Regions from separate parts of the Streptomyces sp. NBC_00038 genome, predicted to be linked through region 2. Evidence: riboswitches for the same ligand, from Rfam matches in the RefSeq annotation. Region 2 holds a riboswitch; each other region holds the start of a gene.
What was found. A riboswitch is a leader RNA that binds a small molecule or an ion and turns the genes downstream of it on or off. The one in region 2 is predicted to bind cyclic di-AMP.

Region 1: it holds a riboswitch for cyclic di-AMP, as region 2 does, so the genes downstream of both, OG219_RS07785 (C40 family peptidase) here and OG219_RS29585 (NlpC/P60 family protein) in region 2, are expected to answer to the same signal.
Region 3: it holds a riboswitch for cyclic di-AMP, as region 2 does, so the genes downstream of both, OG219_RS28350 (LysM peptidoglycan-binding domain-containing protein) here and OG219_RS29585 (NlpC/P60 family protein) in region 2, are expected to answer to the same signal.

The regions. Positions count from the first base shown of each region.
Region 1 is NZ_JAPELQ010000001.1:1,671,911-1,678,890, reverse strand. It holds gene bioB (biotin synthase BioB) at 1-1,143, opposite strand, end outside; gene OG219_RS07810 (8-amino-7-oxononanoate synthase) at 1,358-2,482, shown strand; gene OG219_RS07805 (DUF397 domain-containing protein) at 2,486-2,710, opposite strand; gene OG219_RS07800 (helix-turn-helix transcriptional regulator) at 2,720-3,577, opposite strand; gene OG219_RS07795 (ATP-binding protein) at 3,790-4,248, shown strand; gene OG219_RS07790 (DUF6328 family protein) at 4,313-4,831, opposite strand; gene OG219_RS07785 (C40 family peptidase) at 4,922-5,395, opposite strand; cyclic di-AMP (ydaO/yuaA leader) riboswitch at 5,399-5,585, opposite strand; gene OG219_RS07780 (hypothetical protein) at 5,935-6,243, opposite strand; gene OG219_RS07775 (ATP-dependent Clp protease proteolytic subunit) at 6,251-6,886, opposite strand.
Region 2 is NZ_JAPELQ010000001.1:6,494,439-6,501,418, reverse strand. It holds gene OG219_RS29600 (ATP-binding cassette domain-containing protein) at 1-117, shown strand, start outside; gene OG219_RS29595 (ABC transporter permease) at 114-932, shown strand; gene OG219_RS29590 (BTAD domain-containing putative transcriptional regulator) at 913-4,038, opposite strand; cyclic di-AMP (ydaO/yuaA leader) riboswitch at 4,319-4,491, shown strand; gene OG219_RS29585 (NlpC/P60 family protein) at 4,499-5,647, shown strand; gene OG219_RS29580 (tellurite resistance/C4-dicarboxylate transporter family protein) at 6,052-6,980, shown strand, end outside.
Region 3 is NZ_JAPELQ010000001.1:6,250,624-6,257,603, forward strand. It holds gene OG219_RS28345 (hypothetical protein) at 1-793, opposite strand, end outside; gene OG219_RS28350 (LysM peptidoglycan-binding domain-containing protein) at 942-1,697, opposite strand; cyclic di-AMP (ydaO/yuaA leader) riboswitch at 1,702-1,853, opposite strand; gene OG219_RS28355 (CocE/NonD family hydrolase) at 2,214-4,220, opposite strand; gene OG219_RS28360 (peptide MFS transporter) at 4,239-5,741, opposite strand; gene OG219_RS28365 (polyprenyl synthetase family protein) at 6,082-6,980, shown strand, end outside.

The DNA of each region.
Region 1 (6,980 bases), 4.8 Mb from region 2:
CCGGCGGCGTACGGCCACGAGATCCGTACGCGCCTCGGCAGGCGTTTCCGCGGGAGCGGAAGCGGGAGCGGGCGTGGAGGCGGAAGCGGAACCGCACCCGCCGCCGCCCTCGTGCGAGCCGCAGCCCCCACCCTCGGCAACCCGGTGCTCCGGCAGCGTCACCTCGCCCGCGCCCTCCACCTCGAACCCGGCGTCCGCGATCATGTCCAGGTCGGCCTTGCCGGCCTGGCCCTCGCTGGTGAGGTAGTCGCCGAGGAAGATCGAGTTGGCGAGGTGCAGGGCCAGCGGCTGCATCGTGCGGAGATGGACCTCACGGCCGCCCGCGATGCGGACCTCGACGTCCGGGCAGACGAACCGGACCATCGCCAGGATCCGCAGACACCGCTGAGGCGTCAGGTTCCACTCTTTGGCGAGCGGGGTGCCCTCGAAGGGGATCAGGAAGTTCACCGGAACGGAGTCTGGGTCGAGCGCGCGGAGTGCGTAGACGACGTCGACCAGGTCCTCGTCGCTCTCGCCCATGCCGGCGATCAGACCGGAGCAGGCGGACAGGCCGGCCGCGTGCGCCTTCTGGACGGTGTCCACCCGGTCGGCGTACGTGTGCGTGGTCGTGATGTCCCCGTACGTCCCCTCGGACGTGTTCAGGTTGTGGTTGTAGGCGTCCGCGCCCGCCTCGCGCAGCCGCTCCGCCTGCCCGTCGTTCAGCAGGCCGAGGCAGGCGCAGACCTCGACGTTCTCGTTCCCGTCCTTGATGGCCTTGATCGTGTCGGAGACCCGGTCCACGTCACGGTCCGTCGGACCACGTCCGCTGGCCACCAGGCAGACCCGCTTGGCGCCCCCGGCCAGGCCCGCCGCCGCTGCCTTGGAGGCCTCCTCCGGCTTGAGCCAGGTGTACTTGAGGATCCCGGCCTTCGACCCCAGCCGCTGCGAGCAGTACGAGCAGTCCTCGGGACACAGGCCCGACTTGAGATTGACGAGATAGTTGAGTTTCACCCGTCGGCCGAACCAGTGCCGGCGCACCTTTCCGGCCGCGGCCACCACGTCGAGCACGTCGTCGTCGGAGGTGGCCAGCACGGCCAGAGCTTCTTCGCGGGTCGGCAGCTCGCGCCGAAGCCCCTTGTCCACCAGCGTGTTCAGCAGGTCCATGAGGTCCGATCCTGGCGTATGCGACCGCTTGCGGCCAAGGAGAGTTTGCACAAGAGAGACGGTTCGACGTGTGGGTATTGCCACACCCTGGGTGGCTGGGGCGGCCGCTAGGGTCTGTGCACTGCCTACAAAAACCAGTGCGTGCGCCGGCCGCGGAAACCAGTGCGCCCAAGCACCGCCCGCCCCACATTAGTAACCACGGTCTGGAGGACCCATGGCGTTCGGCTGGATCGACGAGCAGGCGCAGGCGCGCCGCCGGGCCGGACTCGTACGCACCCTTCGCCCGCGGCCCGCGGACTCCCCGCTCCTCGATCTCGCGAGCAACGACTACCTCGGTCTCGCCCGCCATCCGGAGATCACCGAAGCCGCCGCGGCAGCCGCGAGAACGTGGGGCGGCGGTGCCACCGGATCCCGGCTCGTCACCGGCACGACCGAACTGCACGGCGAACTCGAACGCGAGCTGGCCGGCTTCTGCGGCTTCGAGTCCGCGCTCGTCTTCTCCTCCGGATACGCGGCCAACCTCGCCGCCGTCACCGCGCTCGCGCCGCACGGCTCCCTCGTCGTCTCGGACGCGGGCAACCACGCCTCGCTGATCGACGGCTGCCGGCTGGCCCGGGGCACCACGCAGGTCGTCGCGCACGCCGACCCCGACGCCGTGCGCAAGGCGCTCAGCACCCACAGGGGGCCCGCCGTCGCCGTCTCCGACACGGTGTTCTCGGTGGACGGGGACGCGGCGCCGCTGGCCGGTCTTGCCGCCGCCTGCCGGGCGTTCGGCGCCGGGATCGTCGTCGACGACGCACATGGGCTCGGCGTCCTCGGCGACGGCGGCCGGGGCGCTCCGCAGGCGGCGGGCCTCGCGGGCGACCCGGACGTCGTCGTGACGGTCACCTTGTCCAAGTCGCTGGGCAGCCAGGGCGGTGCCGTCCTCGGGCCCGCACCCGTCATCGACCACCTGGTCAACGCGGCGCGCACGTTCATCTTCGACACCGGTCTCGCGCCCGCGGCGGCGGGCGCGGCCCTCGCGGCGCTGCGGCTGCTGCGCCGCGAACCGGAGCGTGCCGAACGGGCCCGCGCGGTGGCCACGGCGCTGCACAGCCGCCTGACGGCCGAGGGCCTGGAAGCGGTACGACCGGACGCCGCCGTCGTCTCCGTGCGCGCGCCGTCCCCCGAACGGGCCGTGCGGTGGGCCGCCGACTGCCGCGAGGCGGGACTCGCCGTCGGCTGCTTCCGCCCCCCGTCGGTGCCCGACGGCATCTCCCGACTGAGGCTGACCGCTCGCGCGGACCTCACCGACGCACAGATCGAGCACGCGGTACGGGTGATCAGCGCAACCCGATGATGCTCAGCTCAGTCCGGCGATGAATCCCTCCCAGGTGGCAGGGGTGAACAGCAGGGCGGGACCTGCGGTGTTCTTGGAGTCGCGGACGGCCACGAGTCCGGACCAGGGTCCTGGACCCGGTCGTGCCGTCTCGACGCAGTTGTTCATTCCCGTACTGCGACTGCTGCACAGCCAGCGCACATCGTGCAGCGAAGTACTGGAAGGTACGTACCGAGGCAGTGCAGACATGGTGCCTCCTTACGCGCCGTCACCTAACCCGGCGATGTAATCCAATGAGTCCTCGGGCGAAAGGGCTTGGATCTGAAGGGCGTTGAAGGCCTCGCTGTAGGCCTCTAGGTCTTCTTTCCGTTCGAGATAGAGGCTACTCGTCAAGTGGTCGAGAACAACCACATCCAGATCAGAAGTGTTCGGAAATGAGAAGATAACGAAAGGCCCGGTGACTCCGATGTGCGCCCCGGCGGCGAACGGCAGTACCTGAAGCCGCACTTGAGGCAGGGTGGCGGCCTCCCGTAACCGGTGCAGCTGGCGTGCCATGACCTCCGGCCCGCCAACGTCCCGTCGCAGCACCGCTTCGTCCAGGACCGCACTCAGTTCCAGCGGCGGATTCGAACGCAGCACGTCCTGCCGGGCAAGGCGCACCTCGACGAGCGCGTCGAGCTTGGCGTCCTCAAGTCCCCCTACGGCGGCCCGCGTCACCGCACGGGCGTACTCGGGTGTCTGCAGCAACCCCGGCACCACGGACGTCTCCAGCGTGCGCATTCCGCTGGCCTGCGACTCCAGACTGATGAAGTCGCGGTACGTCGGCGGCAGGACACCGCGGTAGGCGTGCCACCAGTGGTGCCGCCCGTTGCCCTCCGCGCCCGCCAGCACGACCAGCAGGTCCCGTAACTCGGGCTCGTCGACGGCGTAGGCGTCCAGGAGCCGCTCCACGTCCGCGGGCTTGACCCCACTCGTGCCGGTCTCGATCCGGCTCACCTTCGACTGGTGCCAGCCGAGGAGACGGGCCGCCTCCCCGCTCGTGAGAGCCGCACCCACGCGCAGAGCGCGCAGTTCTGCACCGAGCTTGCGGCGGCGTACCGCGGGACCGTACTGCATGGCCGTACTCCTTACTCCTTCCGAGCCGCCCAAATACGGTCCTCCGTCGCAGAGTTCACCGCTTCGAGCGACAGATATATGCATATCTCGGTGGATCGCACCCGTGACCGGCCAGGTAATGGCAGTCTGGCGCGAAGCACCAGTCCGGGACCGTACTCGAACCATCCGCTCCGTGTCGGACCCCGGTCCCGTGGGAAAGGGACGACCGCGCCATGGCAGACCATCAGGAAGCATCCGTCACTCTGCCGAGCGATCCAGCCTCGGTCTCCGCGGCCCGGAAATTCGTCGCCGAAGTGCTGGCCGAATGGGGCCTGCCGGGTGACTCCGAAGTCGCCGACACCGTACGCCTGATCGTGTCCGAACTAGCCACCAACGCCGTCCAGCACACTTTCGGGCAGTCGCCCACCTTCAGAGTGGACGTCCGCCTCGACCGGGACGAACACCTGCGCCTCGGCGTCACCGACAGCCACCCACGCTTTCCCAAACGACTGCCCGCAGCCGTCCAGCAGGACAACGGACGCGGCATGGTGATCATCCGTTGGCTGACCGCGGAGTGCGGCGGCAGACTCACCGTCCGGCCCACCCGCGAAGGCGGCAAGACCATCTCCATCGAACTGCCCTGGACGGCACCGGTCGAGCCGGTGACGGCCGGGGGTCCGCAAGAGCCCTGAGTCCCGGTCCAGTTGCGCTGCGCGGCGCGTCCGAAGGCACCGCGCAGCACAACTGGCAGCACGCTCACGTCGCTGGGTCCGATTCCTCTCCTCGCCCCTCTGCGGACGTGACATGGCGCTGCACCAGCCAGGGCAGGGCGGTCCACAGAGCCAGACAGACGGCCAGAGTGCCCGCGCCCGCGGCGATCCCGGCGCCGCGCCCCACCGTCACGTCGACGACGAGGAGCACCGATCCGGTGAACGCCAGCATCAGCACGTACAGGCCGACGTGGGTCAGCCAGGAGGAGACCCGCACGATGGCGGGTTTGACGTTCTGCTGGAACAGCGACCGGTGCAGGGCGGCCGGCGCAGTGAACAGGGCGGCGGCCAGGAACGCGAGCAGGAGCGTGGTCACGTACGTGGCGCGCTGCGTCGTGTCCAGCGAAGGGAAGCGCTGGGTGAAGGCCAGGGTCAGCAGAAAGGCGAAGAGGATCTGCACGCCGGTCTGGGTGACCCGCAGCTCCTGGAGGAGCTCGGCGAAATTGCGGTCGGCGCGCTCAAGAGGTTTCTCGTCGCGTTCCGTGCGGGGACGTTGTTCCACCATGGTGGACGAGTAACCGGTTCGACCGTGTTTCACGCCCTGCCGCACGTTCCGTGGGGGCGACGGCGCGCGCCGTCGCCCCCACGGAACGGGTCAGCTCACTCGGCCGTACCAGACGCTCTTCGTCCAGATCTTCTGGAGCTTCACTACCTCCCCGGACTTCGGGGAGTGCCAGATCTTTCCCTTCCCGGCGTAGATGCCGACGTGGTACACGCTCCGGCCCGAGTGGAAGAACACGAGGTCTCCGGCCTTGCGTTTCGAGGCGGAGACATGGTTGGTCTTGTTGTACTGCGCCGCGGCCGTACGAGGCAGCTTCTTGCCCGCCTTCTTGTACGAGTAGAGCGTGAGCCCGGAGCAGTCGAAACGGCGCGGCCCAGCGGCGCCGTACTTGTACGGGGAGCCCTTCTTGGAAGCCGCGACCTGAAGTGCCTTCGTCGCCAGGGTGGCCGCTTCGGCGTCGGATGCGACGCCGGGGACCACGAGGCTGCCGCCCACGGCGGCGATGGTGAGAGCCGAGGCCGTACCGGCCCTCGTCCACAGCGACGGGACACGATTGAGCGCAGTCATGCGCAACCCTTCGTCAGCCGCCTGTGAAGGATGACCTGTCGGATTCGGGCTGGCGAAGTAGCCCGGCCGCTTACTGCGGCTTCACCCCAAGGACCGCCCGGATCTCTCCGGCGGCCCGTCGTGCTGGGTCCTCCACTCCTGCCGATGCACATCTGTCGACCGGTCATCCGGGAGGCGGCAGGACTCGGCGTCCGACCCGGACCGCCCCGCCGGTGTGGCGGGGGCTTGTCGTCGGAAGGGATCTTCACGCATTGATGTCGGAAAATCCGAGCGGAATCGGTGGTTTGTGGGGTTACTCACCACTCACCCGTTCGGGTGGACACCCCGCCGTTCGAGCGAGTGTCCAGCAGGCCGACGACGCCCGTACCAGCAACGAAGGGCTTCAAGTACGCAATCGCGCTACGCGCGTTGCGCAACTTCTGCGCGCTCTTGGAAGGATGGGTGTCTACGCCATCCGGGGGTACACCATCTGGTGCGTTTGAAACCCGGGCCGGACGCTCCGACGGGTCGGCGTGTGCGGGGGCCCGGGTGGGAGGGCGTCAGCTGTCGGAACCGGGCGGCAGGGTGACGCGGGCGGCCCGCCGCTCGCCGTCGAGGACACGCAGGGCCTGTGCCAGGGTCGGAGCGTGCACCTCGCTCTCGCCGCGCTGGTGCATCAGCGCGAGGGCGTCCCGCAGTGCCGTCGCCTTGGCGACCAGCGCCTGAGCCGCTCGCAGACCTCGGTAGGTGTCCCCGGGGCGGGCCGGGTTGATGCGGCCGAGCAGGTCGACCACGTCCAGGTAACGGTCGATCAACTCGGCTTCCGCGCGCGTCAGTGCGGGCAGCGGGGGCAGTTCGGGTGGGAGCATCGGCCGCTCACCTCGCGCCGGGTGTGGGGCGAGAAGCCTTGCGGCTCGGGATGATCCCGTCAATCAGTCCGTACGCCAGTGCCGCAGGCGCGTCGAGGATCTTGTCCCGCTCGATGTCCGCGGCGACCCGCTCCGGACTCTGGCCTGTGTGCCGCACGAGCATCTCCTCCAGCATCCTCCGAGTACGCGTCAACTCCTCGGCCTGGATGGCCAGATCAGAAGCCTGCCCCTGGATCGGCTCGGGAAACGACGGCTGGTGGATCAGCACGCGGGCACCCGGCAGCGCGAACCGCTTGCCCGGCGTGCCGCCCGCCAGCAGCACGGCGGCGGCCGAGGCGGCCTGGCCGAGGCAGACGGTCTCCACCTCGCAGGTGACGAACTGCATCGTGTCGTAGACGGCCGTCATCGCGCTGAGCGAGCCGCCGGGGGAGTTGATGTACAGCGAGATGTCCCGGTCCGGCGCCAGGTACTCCAGGTGCATGAACTGAGCCATCACGTCGTTCGCGGACGTGTCGTCGACCGGTGTCCCGAGGAACACGATCCGCTCGTCGAGGAGCTTCGAGTACGGGTCCAGGGTCCGGTGCCCCGCGCTGGTGCGTTCGCTGAACTCGGGCAGGACATGGCGGGCGGACGGGCGGTTCATGGCTTGCGCCTCCTCGGCATCGCGTCTGTAAAAAATGTACAGGACGTACGGATGTCGTCGAGGGATGCTCGCTGACAGCGAAAATCCCCGTGGA
Region 2 (6,980 bases):
TCCGCCGGGGTCGAGGCCGACGAGCTGACCGTGCACACCCCCGACCTCGACGACGTCTTCTTCGCCCTGACCGGCACGACCACCGTCCCCAACCAGCCCAAGGAGACCGTCCGATGAGCGCCGCCCTTGCTCCCGCCCGCCCGAGCCGGATCTCCCTCGCCGTCCGCGACTCGAACACGATGCTGCGCCGCAACCTCCTGCACGTCCGGCGCTACCCATCCATGACGCTGAACCTGCTGCTCACGCCGATCATGCTGCTGCTGCTCTTCGTCTACGTCTTCGGCGGCGTGATGAGCGCGGGCATCGGTGGCGGTGGCGCCGACCGCTCCGACTACATCGCCTATCTCGTCCCGGGTCTTCTGGTGATGACCATCGGCAGCACCGTCATCGGAGCCGCGGTCTCCGTCTCCATGGACATGACCGAGGGCCTCATGGCCCGCTTCCGTACGATGGCGATCCACCGCGCCTCCGTAATCATCGGGCACGTCGTCGGCAGCGTGCTGCAGGTGCTCGCCAGCCTGGTCCTCGTCGGCGCCGTCGCCGTGGCCATCGGCTTCCGGTCCACCGACGCCACGGCCGTGGAGTGGCTGGCGGCATTCGGACTGCTCGCGCTGTTCGCCCTGGCACTCACCTGGATCGCGGTCGGGATGGGCATGGCCAGCCCCAACCCCGAGGCCGCCAGCAACATGGCGACGCCCCTGATCCTCCTCCCGCTCATTTCGAGCGCCTTCACTCCGGCCGACACGATGCCGGGCTGGTTCCAGCCGATCGCCGAGTACCAGCCCTTCACCCCGACCATCGAGACCCTGCGCGGCCTGCTGCTCGGTACCGAGATCGGCAACAACGGGTGGATCGCGCTCGCCTGGTGCGTCGGCCTCACCGTGCTCGGCTACCGCTGGTCGACATCACAGTTCAACCGCGACCCGAAGTAACCGCCATGGCAGCGCGGGCCGCCTCCCGCAACTCGTCGCGCCCCAGGGCGGCGTACTCCGACACCGCGTCGGCGTACGCCGCCCTGTCGGCATCCTCGGCCGCCTGCCGCGCACGGGTCGCCGACATCGTCGGCTGGAAATCGCGCAGCACCCACAGCCGTTCGGCCAGCGCGATCATCCGTACGGCGGAGGGGTCGCCGGACACCAGCCCCGCCATGCCGAGGGCGTGCAACCCCGTCCCGAACACGGGGAGTTCCATGGGCGATCGGGCCGGGCCGGCGAGCAGGGTGCGCATCCGCTGCCGCAGCCGGTCGACCACCTCCGCGACGAGTTCGAGCCGGCCGGCGTGCGCGTGCGCCGTCACCGCCGCCGACCGGAGCTGCAGCGTCCACCTCTCGTAGAAGGGGTCGTCGTCGTAGTCCATCGAGGCCGCGGGTATCCACTCCACGGCGCCGCGCCACAGGCCGAGCCCGACCTCCGTCAGTCCGCGGGCGAGCGCGATCTCGGCGCGGGCGCCGAGGCCGGGGCTTTCGGAGGCGTCCTGTTCCGGGTTGTCGCACTCCGCCTGCCGCAGCCAGTACTCGGCCTCGTCGGGGTCGCCGCGCTGCAGACAGGCGAGGGCGAGGCCCCCGCGGACGCCGATGGAGTCGTGCTCGTCGCCGAGCCGCGGCAGCGCCTTCAGCGCCGCCTGGAGGTGCGTGTACGCGGCCGCGCCCTGCTCCGTCCGCAGGCACAGCTCGCCCAGCCGGGCACGGCCCATGACCTGCAGGAACGGGTTGTCGACGGGCTCCAGTGCGGCAACGCTCCGGCGAGCCGAGGCGAGCGCGCGCTCGATGTCGTGCTCGTGCTCCCAGACGTACGTGGCGACGCACTCGGCGATGCCGGCGAGCAGCGGCTGCTCGCTCTCGCAGAGATCCCGCAACACCTCGTAGTCGGGAGGCGACATCTCGGGGATCGCGCTGAGCACTGCCGCGATGGCCCGCACCAGGGTGTCCGGCGGGGCTGGGGGCAGCCGCCGGAGGGTGACGAGTTGGCGTACGGCGCGCGGGCCTTCGCCCATGAACAGGCTTCCCGTGGACAACACCGCGGCGGCGCGGGCGACTTCGACGTATTCGGGCTCGGGGTGGTAGTGCGACAGGGGCGGGCCTGTGTCCGCGGCGAGGGCGGCGAGGCGGGGGTAGCTGGAGCCGATGGACCAGGCGGCGGCCAGGACGGCGGTGAGGGCGGCGAGGGTGGGGCAGTCCGTACGGGCCAGGGCGTGTCGCAGGGCCAGCACGAGGTTGTCCTGCTCGGCTCTGATCTGCTCCCAGGCGGTCAGCGGTTCCGAGCCGAAGAACCAGTCGTGGTACGTGACCCCGAAGTCCCGCGCCCAGGCGAGGAACCGGTCGACGGCCTCCTCGTCCTCGCCCGCCTCCGCACACCGGGCCGCACTGAACTCCCGTACGGTCTCCAGCATTCTGAACCGCACGCCGGCCGCGGTGTCGGCGACGGTGAGCAGCGACTGATCGGCCAGCTGCTCCAGGAGAAGCAGCGCGTCCTCGCCGAGGACCTGCTCCGCCGCCTCGCCGGAGAAGCCGCCGGGGAAGACGGACAGGGTGCGCAGCGCCGCCCTGGCGTCCTCGTCGAGCAGGTTCCAGCTCCAGTCCACGACCGCGTGCAGTGTGCGGTGGCGCTCCGGCGCGTCCCGGGCCCCGCCGCGCAGCAGCGCGAACCGGTCGCCGAGGCGGCGGGCGATCTCCGGCACCGAGAGGACCCGTACCCGCGCGGCGGCCAGCTCCACGGCGAGCGGCAGCCCGTCGAGGTGGCGGCACAGCTCGGCCACCGCGTCCGGCGGCAGCTCCACGCCGGGCCGGGCGGCCCGGGCCCGCTGTGTGAACAGCTCGACGGAGGTGCCGAGCCCGAGCTCCGGCAGCGCGTACACCGCCTCCGAGGTGAGGCCCAGCGGGGCCCGGCTGGTGGCGAGCACCCGCAGGTCCTTGGAGGACGAGACCAGGGCCTGTACGAGGTCGGCGGCACCGGCGACGACCTGCTCGCAGTTGTCGAGGACGAGGAGCGCGGACCCGGAGCCGAGCACGCCGAGGATGCCGGACACCGGGTCGTGACCACTGAGTGCGCCGGGCCGTCCCTCGCCCGCGCCGAGCGCGGAGGCCACCTCCGCGGCCACGTCCGCGCCCGCGGTGACGCCGGCGAGCGGCACGAAATACACCACGCGCTGCTCGGCCCGGCGGCTGACGGCGTGCGCGAGCCGGGTCTTGCCGAGACCGCCGGGGCCGACGACGGTGACGGCGCGGGAGGCGCGGAGCAGCCGCTCCACCGCCGCGATGTCCTCGTCCCGGCCGAGCAGCGGGTTCGGCTCGTGCGGCACGCCGTGCCTGGCGACGGGCGCCTCGCCGCGCAGCAGCTCCTGTTGTACGGCCTTGAGTCCGGCGCCCGGATCCGTGCCGAGCTCGTCGCGCAGTTCACGGCGGTACGCCTCGTACCGCATCAGCGCGGCGGACGGGCCCGCCGTGGCCGCCTCGCCGCGCAGCCGCTCGGCGAGCACCTCCTCGTCGCGCGGATGCTCCGCGGCGGCCGCGGCCAGCTGTCCGGCCGCCTCCGCGTGCCGGCCGAGGCGGGCGAGTGCGAGCGCCTGCGCGCGTACGAGCGTGCCGCGGACGGGGGCGCGCTCGGTGCGCAGCGCGGCTACAGGGTCGTCGGTGTCGCCGGCCTCGTCAGGGGTGCCCTCCCACAGCGCGAGCCCGGCCTCGGCCGCGGCCAGCGATCCCGCGTGGTCCCCGGCCCTGGCCCGGTCCGCGCTCGCGGCGGCGTACAGCAGTAGGGCGGAGCTGTCGACCTGCTCCTCGGCGAGTGTGAGCCGGTATCCGGTCGGCGTGCTGATGAGGACGTCGGCGCCCAGCTGCGCCCGCGCCCTGGACACCAGGACCTGTACCGCCTTTCCCGGCCGCTCCGGCAACTCCTCCGGCCACAGCCCTGCCACCAGCCGCTCGGTGCTGCAACCCGTGCGCAGGTCGCCCGCGAGCAGCGCGAGGAGACCTCGGAGCCGGGGCGCGGTGACCTCCTGCCCGCGATAGGCGACACGCGGCAGCAGGGTCAGGTCGGTGGTCATCCGTGCAGATTAGCCAGGCCCGGCCGCCGGGGGCTCCGGCGCGGGCCGAACTCCCCACGCGGGCCGAACTTCCGCATCGCGGGCGGCTGCTGCGGTCGCTCCGACCGCTTCGGACAACTCACCGCAGACCATTCCAAATCGACCCCGGGTGACGAAGCTCATGACTAAGGTCACGAAAATGTATCGGGCATATCGAACATCAACCTTCACAAGGGCCACACGAGTTGGCTAGCGTGCTGACCAGGCCGCCCGACCCCCACCGGCGAACGTCGCCGGGCCGCGGTAGCCTCCGCCGAGTCCGGCGCGCCTTCATGGCAGCTGGAGCCGGGGACCCAACCGACCTTGGGGTGAATCGGTCCAACTGCCTTGTCGGGCAGGGACCGTAGGGCAACCCTTCCGAACCACCCGCCCGAACCCGACAGCTAACTCGGTAGGCGGATGATGGAAGGAGTCGCCTCCCTTGGCGTCGCATCGCAAATGGCTCTCGGGTACGCGCGTGGCGGGCATACGGCCCCCCGCGCTCGCAACCGCGGCCCTCACCTCGGTGGCTCTGCTCTCCCAGACGGCGACCGCCGCGCCCTCGGAGGAGCCCAAGCCGAGCCTCGAAGAGGTCGAGAAGAAGGTTGACGACCTCTATCGGCAGGCGGAGTCGGCCACCGACAAGTACAACGCGGCCAAGGAGAAGACCTCCAAGCAGCGCAAGCAGGTCGACACCCTTCTCGACGACGTCGCCAAGCGCACGGAGAAGCTCAACACCGCGCGTGAGGAGCTGGGTTCGTTCGCCGCGGCGCAGTACCGCACCGGGGCCGCCGCCCCCGACACCGCGAGTCTCCTGCTGGCCGACAACCCGCAGGACTACTTCGACCAGACCCAGCTGATGGACCGGCTGACCACCCGCCAGAAGGCGGCCGTCGACGACTACGTCACGGAGCAGGCCGCCGCCACCGAGAAGCGCACGGAGGCCTCCCAGAGCCTGGAGACGCTGACCACCTCGCAGACCGCCCTCAAGACGTCCAAGGCCGACGTCCAGCAGAAGCTCGCCTCGGCGCGCGAACTGCTCTCGCAGCTGACCGCCGAGGAGAAGGCGCGGCTCGCGGCGATCGAGGAGGAGCAGCGCAAGGAGGCCGAGCGCAAGGCGGCGGAACTGGCGCAGCAGCAGGCCGCTGCCGAGGCCGCGGCGAAGGCGGCCGCCCAGGAGACGTCGTCGAGCGCCACGACCGGCACGACCACCACCACCGACTCCTCGTACGCCACGAAGGCGGCCAAGGCCATCGCCTTCGCCCGTGCCCAGGTCGGCAAGCCGTACGTCTGGGGCGCCACCGGCCCCGGCTCGTACGACTGCTCGGGCCTCACCCAGGCCGCCTGGAAGGCCGCCGGCGTCACACTCCCGCGCGTCACCTACGACCAGGTGAACGCCGGCACGACCGTCGCCCTCTCCGACGCCCAGCCCGGCGACCTCGTCTTCTTCTACGACGACGTCAGCCACGTCGGCCTCTACATCGGCAACGGCATGATGATCCACGCCCCGAAGCCGGGCGCGTACGTCCGCGAGGAATCGATCTACTACGACGGCGAGTCGGCGATCCACAGCGTGGTACGCCCGGCGTAACGCAACGCACCACCCGGACACCCTTTTCGCGGGGCACGCACGCGTGGGGCACGTTTTCGTGCACTACGGGGCGTGCCTCGCGGCCGTTTCGGGCGAGGCACGCCAGGCGGCTGTCACGCCCTGCGCGTTCGCGCTCCGCGCGAGGCGCGAGGCGCGAGATCCTGATACGCACGCGCCGGGGTGTGTGGGTCCTGATAGGCACGCGCGGAGCGTGGTCCTGCAATACGCAGGCGCCGGGCACTTCACCCCGCGCGTGGGCGCACTCCACGGCTTTCACGCCCCACCCACCCCAAACAAGCGCGTGCGCCATCCCCCACGCACGCGTGCCCCACGTTTTCATCCCCCGCGCGCGTGCCCCGCGGGCCACCCGTCCGGAGATCCCTAGCATCGGGCCCATGCCAGCCATGCCAGCCATCCCCCAGCTCCGCGCGTGGTGGGCCGAGCGGCCGCCCGCCGCCGGTGCCGCCGTCATGGCGACCGGCATCATCTCGGTCGGGTGGCATCTGACCGGCTACGAGACGCTGTCCCGTATCGCGCTGGCGCTGGCGGCCGTCGCCTGGCTCGCGCTCGCCGCGGACTTCGTCGTACGGCTGGTGCGGGAGCGGACGCGCTGGGCGGCGGAGGCGGGCACGCCCGCCGGGCTCACCGCTGTCGCGGCGACGACCGTCCTCGGTACGCGGCTGTCCGCGCTGGGGTGGCAGGAGGTCGCCGAGGCGCTGCTTGCGCTGTCGGCCGTGCTGTGTCCGGTGCTGCTCTTCGTCGTCGTACGGCACTGGAAGCGTCGTATGCCGGGAGGGGTGTTCCTCGTGTGCGTGGCGACACAGGGCCTGGCCGTGCTGGGGGCCACGCTCGCCGCGGCGCTGGGCGCGGACTGGCTCGCGCACACCGCGCTGGTGCTGTTCTGGCTCGGGATCGTGCTGTACGCGGTGGCGTTCGCGCACTTCGACATCAGGGAGGTGGCCACGGGCGCCGGGGACCAGTGGGTCGCGGGCGGCGCGCTCGCGATCTCGGCGCTGGCCGGTGCCGAACTCGTCGCGGCACACCACGTGAACGCCTACCTGTGGAACGACGACGACAACGGCGTCCTGCGCGCCGTCACCGTCGCCCTGCTCGTCCTCGATCTCGCCTGGTACTGCGTCCTGGTCGCCGCGGAACTGGTCCGGCCGCGCCTGCGCTACGACGCGCGGCGCTGGGCGACCGTGTTCCCGATGGGGATGACGGCGGCGGCGACCCTGTCGGTCTCCACCGCCCTCGATGTCGACTGGCTCAAGGGGCTGGGTGAGGTACTGCTGTGGATCTCGGTGGCGGTGTGGCTGGTGGTGGCAGCCGGAGC
Region 3 (6,980 bases), 240 kb from region 2:
GGCCGTCCCTGTCCGCGATCAGTTCCAGGGCCAGCCGGTGCCGGGCCCCGGGCCGCACGGCGACGGTTCCGATACCGTCGGGCCGCCCTTCGGCGTGGAGCAGGATCCGCGCCTCGGCCGCCCATCGGTCGACGGCACACCGGTGCCCCTGCGGCACCATCGCCGGCGGATCCGGGTCGGCGGAGGGGGCGCGCAGCCGATCGGCCCCGGACCGGACCCGCAGTTCGTCGGCCCTGCGCGCGTCCCACAGGTGCCGGTGCAGGTCGAGCCGGTACCGCCGGTTGGGATGAGGATGCGGATGCCGACATGAGCCGGACTCGATGCCGGGGCGGCCCCACAGCGCGAGGCTGATCCGCTGACCGGCGTCCGCCCAGGCGGGCGGAGTCCGGACCACGAGGTACACCGGGTGCTCGCCCTCACGCCCCGCAGCTACGTCCTCGTACCGAGACTCGTGCCAAGACCCGTATCGAGACCCGTACCGAGCCAGGGCGATGGTCAGCCCCGGCCGCAGCAGCCCGTCGGGAGCGACCCTCGGCAGGTGCCAGCGCAACAGGTCGGGAGCCAGATGGCGGAGATCGGCCCGGATCCGGGCTGCGAGGCCGCGGCCATGCGTGCGCGCCACGGAACGCAGATTGAAATCGACGTCGATGCCTGCGGCGGCGCACGCCCCCGCCCAGTCCCCGGCGGAGCGGCGGGCGGTCGCAGTCTCGATCATGGAAGGCGGCACGGCGAACTCGCGCACGCGCAGCCAGAAGGAAAGGCGGGAATCCCCATTCGCGGTCTGAGTGAGCATCAGCACTCACCTTGCGCGGATGGGACCCCCAATCTGCCTACGGATTGAGTCATCATCGCGGCGAGCATAACGCCCCCGACCGCGATCCGGCAGGTGCATTTTCTGAGGTGCGGACCCGGTGCGGACCGCTCAGGGGGATGCGTCCGACTCAGTAGGCCCCGTTGACGTTGTCGATCGAACCGTACTTCGCAGCGGCGTAGTTGCAGGCCGCCGTGATGTTCGCGACCGGGTCGTAGGGGTCCATCGAGGTGCCGGCCACGTGGTAGGCCGTGAAGGTCGGGTCGATGACCTGGAGGAGGCCCTTGGACGGGGTGCCGGCGGCGGCGTTGGAGTCCCAGTTGTTGATGGCCAGGGGGTTTCCCGCGGACTCGCGAATGATGTTGCGGTAGATGCCGTCGTAGGAGCCGGGGATTCCGGACTGGGCCATGATGGCCAGGGCCTCCTTGATCCAGCCGTCGAGGTCGTTGGTGTAGGTCGCGGTGGTGGCGGGGGCCGCGGCGGAATCCGTGGTGGAGCCGGTCGACTTAGCGGACGTTTTGGCGGTTTTCGTGCCAACCGTCAGGGTCGTGCCCGGGCGAATCGCCGCCGGGTCGCCGCCGATGACCGCGGCGTTGGCCTTGTAGAGCGCCTGCCAACTGCCGTCCTTGGTGTGTTCTCGCGCGATCTTGGACAAGGTGTCGCCCGCGGTGACCTTGTACGTGACGAGCTTGACGTCGGGGACCGCGGCCGGAGCGGCCTTCGCCACCGCGGTGGCCTGGGCGGGCACGGACGCCTGGGTGGCGGCGTGGGCGCCGGTCGCGCTCACCAGGGGGAGTGCGAGTGCGGCTCCGCCCGTTCCGGCGGCGACCATGCCGCGGGTGAGGTGGTTGGTCCTGGGGCGGCGGTGCTTGCCTCGTGCGGGCATGGCGAATTCCTCTCCGGCGCCTGCGAGGTGAGCTGTCGGGTTCGGGCGGGAGCTGCCCGGCCGCGTGGGTGGGCGCGGCTTTACCCCTAGCCGTTCCGGAGTCCGGATCGGCGGCTTACCTGGGTCCCCCGCTCCTGCCGTGAGCGTGTGGGTGGGTGGGGTTTCCGGGCGGCGGCAGGATTCGGCGTTCCGCCTGGATCGACGCGAACGTATGCGAGAGCACATGTCGGGAACAAGGCCCGATTTCGCGGCGTAGATCGCTTTTGCCTCGGTGGATTGCAGAGAGAATCGCCCGATTCCACCGGAATGTGAAACTCAACTTGCCTTTCGCGAACGGGCAATTGTGAGGCGGGGTCAGATGTCGATCTTGTCCGGACGTGACCCATTTCACGCGACCAAGCGTGAACAAAGCGGCGACGTAGGCAATCTAGGTGCAATACGGGCATCTGCTGGATGCCCGAAGGCGCGATGACCGGGTGGCCGCCCAGCCCCCTGTCCCGCGGAATAGGCGGCCGCCTAGCCTGCCGTCCGCGGAATTCGCCGCTCCCACGTCCGGTGGAACACGACTTCGTCCCCGTCGCTGCAGATCACCTCGTTCAAGGTGATGAAGTCATGGGCATCGCAGGTGATTTCGGAGGTCGTGGAGACCCGCGCGTCCCAAGGCAACTCCGGCCGGTGCAGCCGGATCGACCAAGTCGACCGGGTCCGCGCGGACAGCGGATCCGACTCGTTGATCGTGTACGTCTCCAGCGCGTCCTCCGTGAATTCGAGGCCGTCGGGATAGACGCGGGTGCCGCCGTAGCGGGGGTCGACTTCGAGGCGCCACTCGCCCTTGGCGACGTCGCGTACGACGAGGCGTTCGGGGCGTGGTTCGTCGAGGGTTGCCGGCACGACGACGCCCAGGGGTTCGGACTCCTCCGGCTCCTCGAAGGTGATCGGGAACGACGACTGCCTTGCCCGTACGGGGAGTTCGAGGGCGCTGCCCGCCGGGTCCAGGGTGAAGCCCGCCTCCGAGCCGGGCTGGGGCCAGATCCACGGCCAGTACGCGGAGGAGACGGCCAGCCGGATGCGGTGGCCCGCGGGGAAGGCGTGGCCGATGCCGTTCAGCTCGAAAAGCACGTCCTCCGTAGAGCCCGGTTTCCAGGGAACCGCCTGGTCACGGCCGTGACGTGCTGACAGGTTCAGGACGCCGCGGGTGACGAGGGTCGATGAGCCGTCGGGGGCCACGTCGCAGACCCGGGCGATCACCTGGCCGCGCTCGGCGTGCGAGGTGAGTCGCAACCGCACCTTCGGGCGCCCCAACACCCAGGTCTCCTCCGGGACTTCGAACTCGAAGCACGCCGAACGGCCGTCCTCCTCCCGCTGGTCCGGCGGCAGGTCCGCGTCGTTCCCGAAGGGGAAGAAGCGGCCCGCGTCCACGCCCGTGTGCATGGGGGAGCGCACCAGTACCGGCGCGCCCTGGAGGCCGTACGAGACCGGCGTCACGGCGGGCGACGGCCAGGTCTCGTCGCCCACCCACCGGCCCGGCAACACCTCGTACACCGTTGCCGGACGATGCGAGTCACTGACGTACGAGCGGAGGAGCGGCTCCGACATCACGCCCCTGCCGGAACCGGAGGAGGGCTTCAGCCAGTGGTCCCACCACCGCAGCGTCTCCTGAAGGAACCCGATCGCCGGGCCCGGCGGCAGGCCCCGGTCCGGGTACTGGTGCGACCAGGGGCCGATCAGGCCTCGTACGCGATCGGGTGGCAGGTTCTCGACCAGGCGCAACACCGTGTCCCGGTACGGGTCGTGCCAGCCGCCCACCGCCAGGACGGCGGCCTGGATCGCGCCGTAGTCCTCGCAGACGCTGCCGTGGCGCCAGTACGCGTCCCGGGTCTGGTGCTCCAGCCAGGTGTGGATGAAGGGGTCCACCGCCTCCAGCCGCTTCACCCACATGTCGCGCCACATCACCTCGCCCACGTGCACCGGGTCCGGCGGGCGGGCGGCGAAGGCGAGCATGGTGGCCGCCCAGGCGTGCATGTCGACGGCGAGGACGGAACCTCCCATGTAGTGCACGTCGTTGTCGTAGCGGTCGTCCGCCGAGCAGACCGTGACGATCGCCTTGAGCGGTTCGGGCGCGAGGGCCGCGATCTGGAGGGAGTTGAAGCCGCCCCAGGAGATGCCGAACATGCCGACCTTGCCGGAGCACCAGGGCTGGGAAGCAAGCCAGTTGACCACCTCCACGCCGTCCGCCAGCTCCACCGCCGAGTACTCGTCCGTCGGCATGCCCTCCGAGTTGCCGTGGCCGCGGACGTCCACGCGGACGGAGGCGTAGCCGTGTCCGGCGTACCAGGGATGGCGCTGCCAGTCGCGTGGCGCGGTCCAGTCCGTGAGGCGGTACGGGAGGTACTCGAGGAGCGCCGGTACGGGTTCGTCGGTCAGCGGGCGCCAGACGCGGGCGTACAGGCGGGTGCCGTCCGGGAGCGGGATGAGGACGTCCTCGTGAGCGGACTCGTAGGGGAAGGACGTACGGATGCGCATGGCGGGATCCCAGTGGCTTCAGTGGACGGGGTGCATCGTGCGGCGCAGCCAGGGCGCGAGTGCCATCACGGCGAGGCCCGCGGCCACCGCGATCGCGCCGTTGACGCCGAAGTAGGCAGGCTTGGAGACGTCGTCGTAGAGCTTCACGGTCTGCGCCTGGATGCCGTTGGCGAGCGCGAGCGACAGGAACCAGAGGGACATGGTCTGGCTGGAGAAGGCGGCCGGGGCGAGTTTCGTGGTGGCCGACATGCCGGAGGTCTCCAGGAGGATGTCGCCGAGGCCGAGCAGGAAGTACGAGCCGACGATCCACCAGGCCGACATCAGGTAGTCGTCGCTGCTGTGACCGCTGGTCGGCAGCACCATCAGGAGGAACGACAGGCCGCCGAGCACGACCCCGATCGCGATCTTGTTGGAGGCGTGCGGCTGGCGGTGGCCCATCCGGACCCACAGCGCGGCGACCACGGGCGCGAGGGCGACCTCGAAGGCGCCGAGCGCGGAGGCGTACCAGCTGGCCGGGAAGTCGTAACCGAGGATCGTGGTCTCGGCGTTCGACGCCGCGAGCAGCATCATCGTCGAGTACGCCTGGAAGAGGATGAAGTTGAAGACGGTCGAGGCGAGGAAGAGGACGATGTACGGGCGCAGGCGGCCGCGTTCGTCGTCCGTCACCCGGGGGCTCCTGAACATCACCGCGAAGTAGACGACCGGCGCGATCACCGAGATGAGGGTCAGCAGGTCGACGAAGCGGTCCATCGTCAGGTAGCCGACCACCGCGAGGAGAGTCGCGAGTACCGCCGCCGCGAGGAGGCCGAGGACGATCACCAGGACCGCGCGGCGCATCGCGTCGGGCGCGAGGGCGAATTCCGCCGAGTGCTTGCGTCCGGCCAGGTGACGGCGGCCCATGACGTACTGGATCAGGCCGAAGGTCATGCCGATCGCCGCCGCCGAGAATCCCCAGTGCCAGCCCCGGTGGTCGCCGAGCCAGCCGGTGATGAGCGGGCCCGCGAAGGCGCCGATGTTGATCGCCATGTAGTAGAGGGCGAAGCCGGCGTCGCGGCGGTCGTCGTCGGTGCGGTAGAGCTTGCCGACCATGGTGGCGACGTTGGGCTTGAGCAGGCCGGTGCCCGCGCTGATCAGGCCCAGGCCGACCCAGGTCATGGTGGCCGTCGGCACCGCCATGGAGTAGTGGCCGCAGGCGATCAGGATGCCGCCCCACAGGACCGCGCGGTACGAGCCGAGCATCCGGTCGGCGAGCCAGCCGCCGGCGACCGAGACCAGGTAGACGAGGGTGCCGTACGCGGCCGAGACGGAGGCGGCCGTGCCCGACGACATGCCCATACCGCCGTGGGCGACGGTGTCGGCGAAGTAGAGGACGAGGATCGCCTGCATGCCGAGGAACGAGAAGCGTTCCCAGACCTCCAGGCCGGAGAGGGTGAGCAGGCCCCTGGGCTGGCCGAAGAAGGCATGGTCGTCACCCGGAGGCGGCTCGCTGCCGGGCTCGGTTTCGACGGTGCTTCGGGACACGGCTGCCGGTCTCCTTACTGGTCCCTGTCGGGCACGCAGGGGGTCGCTGGGGCCACTGAGGTCTGCCACCGAGTGCGGCAAGTCGGCGTATATCGGCTCGTATTAGTTGATCAAGAACATACCTCTCGCGATCCGATACCGCCCGGGCTGTGCCCGCCCCTCCCGCCCGGGGGAACTGGTGAGGGAAGTCGGCTATGGGGACGGTGGGCGCTCGTGGTGATCGAAACGTGACCGGATACGCTGACTTGAGTGATGGCAGCGACACATCGACAAACCGCGTCACCGACCGAATGATCGACCGAGTTCGCCGTGTGATCGTCAGCAGACAGGAGAACCTCTCGTGACCGTCGTCGGGCCGTTCGGGCTGAGCGTGCGGGACCAGGCTCTCGAAGCCGATGTCCAGGCCGGATTGGCGGCTGTCGAGGAGGGTTTGCTCGAAGCCACCAAGAGCGAGGTCCCCTTCATCACGGAAGCCGCCCAGCACCTCGTGCGTGCGGGCGGGAAGCGGTTCCGGCCGCTGCTCGTGACGCTCGCCTCGCAGTTCGGGGACCCCTACGCGCCGGGTGTCGTGCCCTCGGCCGTGGTCGTCGAGCTGACGCATCTCGCCACGCTGTACCACGACGACGTCATGGACGAGGCGGACGTACGGCGCGGGGTGCCCAGCGCGAACACCCGCTGGGGCAACTCGGTGGCCGTCCTCACCGGCGACTTCCTCTTCGCCCGCGCCTCCTACATCCTGGCGGACCTCGGTCCCGACGCCGTCCGGATCCAGGCCGAGGCGTTCGAACGGCTCGTCACCGGACAGATCCTGGAGACCGCGGGCCCGCGCGACGGACGTGACCCGGTCGATCACTACCTCGACGTGCTCAGCGGCAAGACCGGATCCCTGGTCGCCGTCGCGTGCCGGTTCGGCGCGATGATGTCCGGTGCCGACGAGACGGTCGTGGACGTGCTGACCCAGTACGGGGAGCGGCTCGGCGTCGCCTTCCAGCTCGCGGACGACGTACTGGACATCGCGTCCGACTCGCACGAGTCGGGCAAGACGCCCGGGACGGACCTCCGTGAAGGCATTCCCACGATGCCGGTGCTGCGCCTGCGTGAGCGGGTGGAGCGGCTCGGTCTCGCCGAGGACATCGCGCTGTGCGAGCTGCTCGACTCCGACATGACGGATGACGCCCGGCACGCCGAGGCGCTGGCCCGGCTGCGGGAGCACCCGGCTCTCGAGCAGGCCCGGCGGGA